DNA from 2 places in the Clostridium sp. genome. Region 2 is predicted to be linked to the other one. Evidence: riboswitches for the same ligand, from Rfam matches in the RefSeq annotation. Region 2 holds a riboswitch; the other holds the start of a gene.

Region 1 (3,418 bases), 2.2 Mb from region 2:
TATTTTATATTAATTTCACAATATCAAATTTTGGCAAGAGCCTGATCCAAATCGTATATAATATCATCAATATTCTCTACACCTATTGAGAGCCTTATAAGATCTGGAGTTATCCCGGCAGCTTTTTGCTGTTCTTCATTTAATTCTGCATGTGTTGTACTGGAAGGATGTATTACAAGAGATTTGGCATCTGCTACATTTGCAAGCAATGAAAATAATTTAACACTATTTATAAACTTCTTTCCTGCTTCAAGTCCTCCCTTTATTCCAAATGTGAATATAGAACCTGCTCCTTTTGGAAAATATTTTTTTGCCAGATCATGATACGGACTGCTTTCAAGTTCAGGATAGTTTACCCATGAAACCTTTGGATGCTTAGTTAAAAACTCAACTACTTTTCTTGTATTTTCTACATGTCTTTCAACCCTGAGTGAAAGTGATTCCAATCCTAAAAGGAAATAAAATGCACTTTGCGGGCTTAATGTTGCCCCTGTATTTCTAAGAAGCTGAACCCTGGCTTTTAAAGCAAAGGCAATTGGTCCCTGATCTGCGTAAACAAGACCGTTATAACTTTCATCAGGTGTAGTGAAGTCAGGGAATTTTCCACTTGCTGCCCAGTCAAATTTTCCTCCGTCTACTATAACTCCACCAATGGTTGTCCCATGGCCACCAATGAATTTTGTTGCTGAATGTACAACTACATCTGCACCATATTCTATTGGTCTTACAAGATATGGAGTACCAAAAGTATTATCTATTATAAGAGGTATTTTGTTTTCATGTGCTATATTTGCTACAGCTTCTATATCCAATACATTAATCTTTGGATTTCCTAATGTCTCGGCATAAACTGCCTTTGTTCTGTCTGTAATAGCCTTTCTAATATTTTCAGGATCATCAGGATCTACAAACGTTACGTCAATTCCTAATTTCTTTAATGTTACTGAAAACAATTCATATGTGCCCCCATAAAGAGTGCTTGCTGAAACTATATTATCCCCTGAATTTGCCACATTTAGTATTGAATATAATATTGCTGAAAGTCCTGATGAAGTTGCAAGTCCTGCACTTCCACCTTCAAGTGCTGCTACTCTCTGTTCAAATACATCCTGTGTTGGATTCATTATTCTGGCATAAACATTTCCTGGTTTTTTAAGTTGGAAAAAGTCTGCTGCTTCATCTGCATCTTTAAAAACAAAAGACGTAGTCTGATAAATTGGAACAGCTCTTGCTCCCGTTGTTGGGTCTGGTACTTGTCCTGCATGTACCTGTAATGTTTCAAATCCTAATTTTCTCTCTTCACTCATTTTTATCGCTCCTAACATTTATATATTAAAATTTTTTACAATAACAATTTATTACTTTAATTATCTGCAACAGCAATTGCACGTTATCTTCACTATAATCACATCCAATCTAAAATTTAATATTTTATTATGTCATTCCTTTAAAAACTAAAAAAACTTCTTACAGAGAAACTGTAAGAAGTCAAAATTCTTAGTATCTCTCATCTCTCAGGTTTTACCTGCTGGAATTAGCACCGTTGAACAAAATTCATTCAGGTTGCCGGGCATCATAGGGCCAGTCCCTCTGCCTCTCTTGATAAGAAGTTAAATATTCAATTGATTTACATATACTATATAATCTTTTAATAAACTTGTCAATACCTAAAATCGAAAATTTTCATAATTATTTATCATATCAATTCTTTCTTTGTGTCTGCCTCCTTAAAACTTAGCATTATACCATTCATCAAATAACATTACGGCAAGTCCATCTCCAATAACTCTTCCACCCATACATATTACATAGAAACATTGTGCATTTTAGTATATCTCGCTGAAAAAACGTTTTCTACCAAAGCTGCATTTATTCATACAAACCAACTCCTACAAAATAAGCTATTATAACAGATAGAGGTCCTGTTACAACTCTTGAGAATAGAACTGCCGGAACCCCCACTTCCACTGTTTCAGGTTCCGCTTCTGCAAGGCTCAATCCAACAGGTATGAAATCACATCCTACCTGTGCATCTATTGCAAACAATGCTGGAAGTGCAAAATGCGGTGGTATATGTCCTTTGCCTATTTCCGTTCCTACAAGAACTCCCACTACCTGAGCCACAACTGCTCCAGGTCCGAGTATAGGTGAAAGTATGGGCAGTGTACAGATAATTGACACTATGATCAGCCCTACAAGAGAACCTGCTGCCGGTGAGATTGCCTTTGCAATAATATTTCCTATACCTGTCTTGTTTATAATTCCAATTATCATACATACGAAAGCCATGAATGGAAGTATGTTTTTTATTATTGAATCAATCGTCTCTCTTCCTGCTTCATAGAACTTTCCTATTACATCTCCAACACCTTTCCCAAGCCTTACTATAAAATTCTCTTTCTTCTTTGGTGCCGCTTCAACAGCTGCCGCCACACTTTTCTTTGCCTTATCATCAGGAATATTTGTTTTTGCTTTTTCCACTTCTGGAGCTGATGATACCGGTGAATTGCCCTCATGGATGGAAATACAGGATTCATTTACATCAGATACATACAGCTGCTCCGTCATAAATTTTGCAAGAGGACCTGACTGTCCAACAGATTTTACATTTATAGTAAGTATACCTTTTTTTGGATAAACTCCGCATCTTGCAGTACCTCCACAATCTATGACAACTGCAGCTATCTCCGCATCAGGAACTCCAGTAGCAAATCCATTTACCAGTTCTGCATTGGTCATTTGGGCAAGCTTATATGCTACAGGATGCATGTCCTGTCCCGTTACACATACAATTTTATTCCTTTTTCCTTCCGGTTTTATATAGAGAGGTCCTCCCCAGCCACTTCTTCCTTTTTCAACTTTTACTGTATTATACATGATAACCCTCCTATTTTTATGGATTCATACAATTTTATTAATTTCATGCCAGCTCAGCCTTTTCTCTTTCTTTCTTATTGAGAAGGTAGAATGTAATTCTCTCTGTAAGTATGCCCTTGATCAATATAACTATAATGCCGGCTAGAAAATACCTCACTGCAAGTTCACCTACAGGCAGTCCAAGTTTTGTTATTCCCTGTGCTATACCCATGTATACAAACAATTCGGCAGGATTTGCATGCGGAAATAGTCCTGTAATTGCATGGCAGAAAGAAATAGTTGAATCATAATAAGCAGGTTTGTACTTTTCATCTAAAAATTGTCCAAAAGTCTGCGCCATAGGATTTGTCAAAAAGAAAGTAGCTATAATAGGGAATATCGTGTATCTTGTTATGAGATATTTGGATGAAGCTTTTGCCAAATTGTTGACTTTTTCTTCACCTATTATTTTGATGAGAGAGTTGACAGCTGTGATGAGTACAACTAGTGTTGGCAATATTCCGGTAACCATCCCGGTAAAGCTTTTTCCTCCTTCTTGAAA
Region 2 (3,418 bases):
ATATATATAAAAATTTTGATAAAAACGTAATTGAGTTGAAAAATACTGTGGAAAATATAGATGAGGACAACTTGAAGAAGGTATTCAAAAGGGGATTTTCTACAAAGAAGGGTGAAAACAGGGGATACGGCCTTTACAATGCAAAAAAGATAGTTGAGTCTAAGGAAGGAAAGATTCAGCTATCTTTGGAAGACAATTTAATTTGTTTTGTCATATTACTTTAAAAGGCTTTTAGGTGGTTTTGGTTCTCCTAAGAAAACAAATGAATGGGTATTGCTGACTAAAACAGCAAAAGCAGCAAGAAGGAATCCACATTTTGTAATAGCGAGTTTTTTATTCAATTTATTCATATTAAACATCCTCTCTTTTTAGATATATTAATTGAGGCAGTTGAAGCAATATTGTAAAAAAGCCGCAGTTGAGATAGCTATCGTCTGATATAAAGAACAACAGTACAATCATCCAGAATACTGTAAAACAAGTCGATATTATCTTGAAATGCAAAATACGCTTTTTGTTTCTCGTTGGTCTTGTTTTGTTTTCACAAGGACTTTTCAGTAAAAATGTGGTTATGCCTGCTAAAGCGAGGATATAATAAATCCAAGCAGTGAATACAGGAATTAAGGGACAAATTATTGAAGTAAACAAAAAGAATGTGGTTGTCCAAAATAAACACAACAGTGTCGAGTTGCTGTGATATCCTCCTGAAAAAGTCCTTGTGGAAAGTAAGATTATAAGGGAAAATAAAAAGTAATTCAATTTTCCCAATACTGTAAACAAAGTAAAAAGCACTACCAACTTGAAGGTTTCATTTACGAGCACCTGTATTGAATAGTTGATCTTTTCAATACTGTCATTGTCTTTTATATAGCTGTTATATTTTATATATAGTGTGATTTTATCTGCTATATTTTTTACCATATTCATCACCTAACTCAATTTACATACACTATAGAATAAAGATTTGCCAGTGTAAATAGATTATGCATGAAAGGGAAAAAAGCAGGTTCAAGAGGAAGAAATTTTTACAAAAATTTCTTTGAATGCATTGTTATGTATTTTGAAAGAAACCATGCACATTAGCTGCATAAATATAATAGTATAATTGTAGAAAATGAGTTTATAGGGAGAATATATAAAATGCTTTATTTTAGCTATCCAGATAATTTAAGCGAGTTATTCGATGCTGAAGACTTTTATTTAAAATACAGCAGAAATGATAATAAAGATGTGCCTGTGAATTTGTCAGAACAAAAATTGATGCCTGAAGAGTTCAGCATATCGTATCCAGTGATAGAGAATGCCAGCAACGGAGAAAATATATCCAAAATTAATGAGGCGATTATAGACCAGGTAAGCAGACTTTTTAAAAGCCAGGTGCTTGTGGATGGAGTTACGGATTTTAATCAGGTACTTGGAACTTATGAGGTGCGGTTAAATAAAAGTAATTTACTGAGCATATTATTTGCAATGTATACTTATGTAAACAGAGCTGCCCACGGATTTACAAAATACTCTTCTTTAACGATTGATGCAAAGACAGGGCACATATACAGTTTCAATGAATTGTTCAACCAGAGCACAGACTATGCTGCAGTTTTGAATGAAATAGCATATCGGTATATAAAAGACAACAACATAACTTTAATTAATGAATACAATGGCATTACGAAGGATCAGGAATACTATCTAACTCCAGACAGTCTTGTCATTTACTATCAGGTATATGAGTACACACCTTATTCTTATGGACTGTTTAAAATAGAAATTCCATATGACAAAATCAAAGATATAATCAATCCTTCAGGGCCCATTGCCAGATTGATTTAAAGGGATGGAAAGGCAAAAAAGAATATTGACAAAAGAATATTTACATGTATAATATAACTATAATTTTAATGTTAGTGCTGAGAATTAATTAAAGACATTGAAAAAGGAAAGTAGTTTAAGTATGAATTTCAAGAGAGGAAATTTGATGCTGGAAGATTTCCAAATTTATCTTAGATGAAGTGCCCTTTTGAGTCATGTATCGAAATTATAGTAGACTACATCGGGTTTGCCCGTTACAGCAATGGGGTATAATGATGTACCTGAAAAAAAGAGGGACTTGTAGTCCAAAAAGAGTGGAACCGCGGAGTTTAAGCTTCGTCTCTATGATATAATAGGGACAAGGCTTTTTTTATTTTTAATTTTATATAGATATTCTTATCGAGAGAGGCAGAGGGACTGGCCCGATGATGCCCGGCAACCTGGATTTAATTTCAAGGTGCCAATTCCTACAGGATATACCTGAAAGATGAGAAATAGAAGAAATTTCAAACCTTCTTGCATTCATCTTGCGAGAAGGTTTTTTAAAATGATATTTGTAGGGGGAGTGGTAGCAGTGAATAAGAAGGAACTGCATAATAACAGTATTTCACAAGAAAATCTAGATAAGCTCATATGTATGCTGAGTACGATAAGGTATGGTTCTATAACTTTGGTCGTTCAGGATGGAAAAGTTGTACAGATAGAAAAAAATGAAAAAGTAAGACTGATTTAATAATAAATATAAAAGCTATCTCCTTATACGAGGAATTTTTTAAATTTTTGTATTGACAGAGTTAAGTATATGATGATATAATACAAGAAATATTTAAATAATTTGTATATAATTTAATATGGTCTTATCAAGAGTGGTGGAGGGACTGGCCCTTTGAAGCCCGACAACCGGCATTTATATATGTATCGGTGTCAATTCCTACAGAGTGAAGGTGGTATTCTGGAAGATAAGAAATTTAGTTGTGTAAAAAACTTGTTTTTATAAAAGCTATTTTTCTTATAAGAAAAATAGCTTTTTAATTTAGTCATAGTTACGATAGCTTTTTGAACAGAAGCATAGTTTAAATACAAAGTATGGAATGGGGGAATTTTTATGAATAGCATAGAGAGTAGATTTTTAAATATAATGAGAAATAATTTTTCACAGCAGGATGAACAAGAGGCTTTTATAAGTTGCCCGAAGGTATTTTATAATAGCCTAAGTGATAGAGAAATTAATGCGATGATGCAGCTTTATAGAGTAGCCTATAAAAAAGCAAAATCTGACACAAAAAATAAATTTGACATTTTCTACAATGGCAGCGAATTTTAGCAGATGCTTATTTATAGCTGAATGGTGATAAGTATTCTAATTGATTGACTAGAAAACTAGAGATCAAGTTCTTCATATTGGAGCATATTTGTTTTGTATTTATTATGAAAGCTTGATCTTTTTGTTTTAATTAAAATACATGGAACAAAAGGTATGATTGCTATGCTAAATGATTGCAAATTGTTACAAAACTTAAAAGTGGACGAAAAAAAGATATTTAATTTACTTCAGAAAAATGGAGCCATGAGTAAAAATGAAATCTTACTTAAAGCAAAGATGAAATTA

Evidence for each region. A riboswitch is a leader RNA that binds a small molecule or an ion and turns the genes downstream of it on or off. The one in region 2 is predicted to bind S-adenosylmethionine.
Region 1: another riboswitch for S-adenosylmethionine. It lies ahead of LKE46_RS16400 (O-acetylhomoserine aminocarboxypropyltransferase/cysteine synthase family protein); the one in region 2 lies ahead of LKE46_RS05325 (YezD family protein).

Annotation. Positions count from the first base shown of each region.
Region 1 covers NZ_JAKVOI010000001.1:3,290,216-3,293,633, reverse strand. The annotation lists gene LKE46_RS16400 (O-acetylhomoserine aminocarboxypropyltransferase/cysteine synthase family protein) at 24-1,307, opposite strand; SAM riboswitch class I at 1,505-1,609, opposite strand; gene srlE (PTS glucitol/sorbitol transporter subunit IIB) at 1,870-2,877, opposite strand; gene srlA (PTS glucitol/sorbitol transporter subunit IIC) at 2,921-3,418, opposite strand, start outside.
Region 2 covers NZ_JAKVOI010000001.1:1,058,845-1,062,262, forward strand. The annotation lists gene LKE46_RS05305 (sensor histidine kinase) at 1-224, shown strand, start outside; gene LKE46_RS05310 (AgrD family cyclic lactone autoinducer peptide) at 216-350, opposite strand; gene LKE46_RS05315 (accessory gene regulator ArgB-like protein) at 352-921, opposite strand; gene LKE46_RS05320 (DUF3298 and DUF4163 domain-containing protein) at 1,141-1,830, shown strand; T-box leader at 1,919-2,156, shown strand; SAM riboswitch class I at 2,203-2,303, shown strand; gene LKE46_RS05325 (YezD family protein) at 2,297-2,542, shown strand; SAM riboswitch class I at 2,664-2,775, shown strand; gene LKE46_RS05330 (hypothetical protein) at 2,915-3,133, shown strand; gene LKE46_RS05335 (ROK family transcriptional regulator) at 3,296-3,418, shown strand, end outside.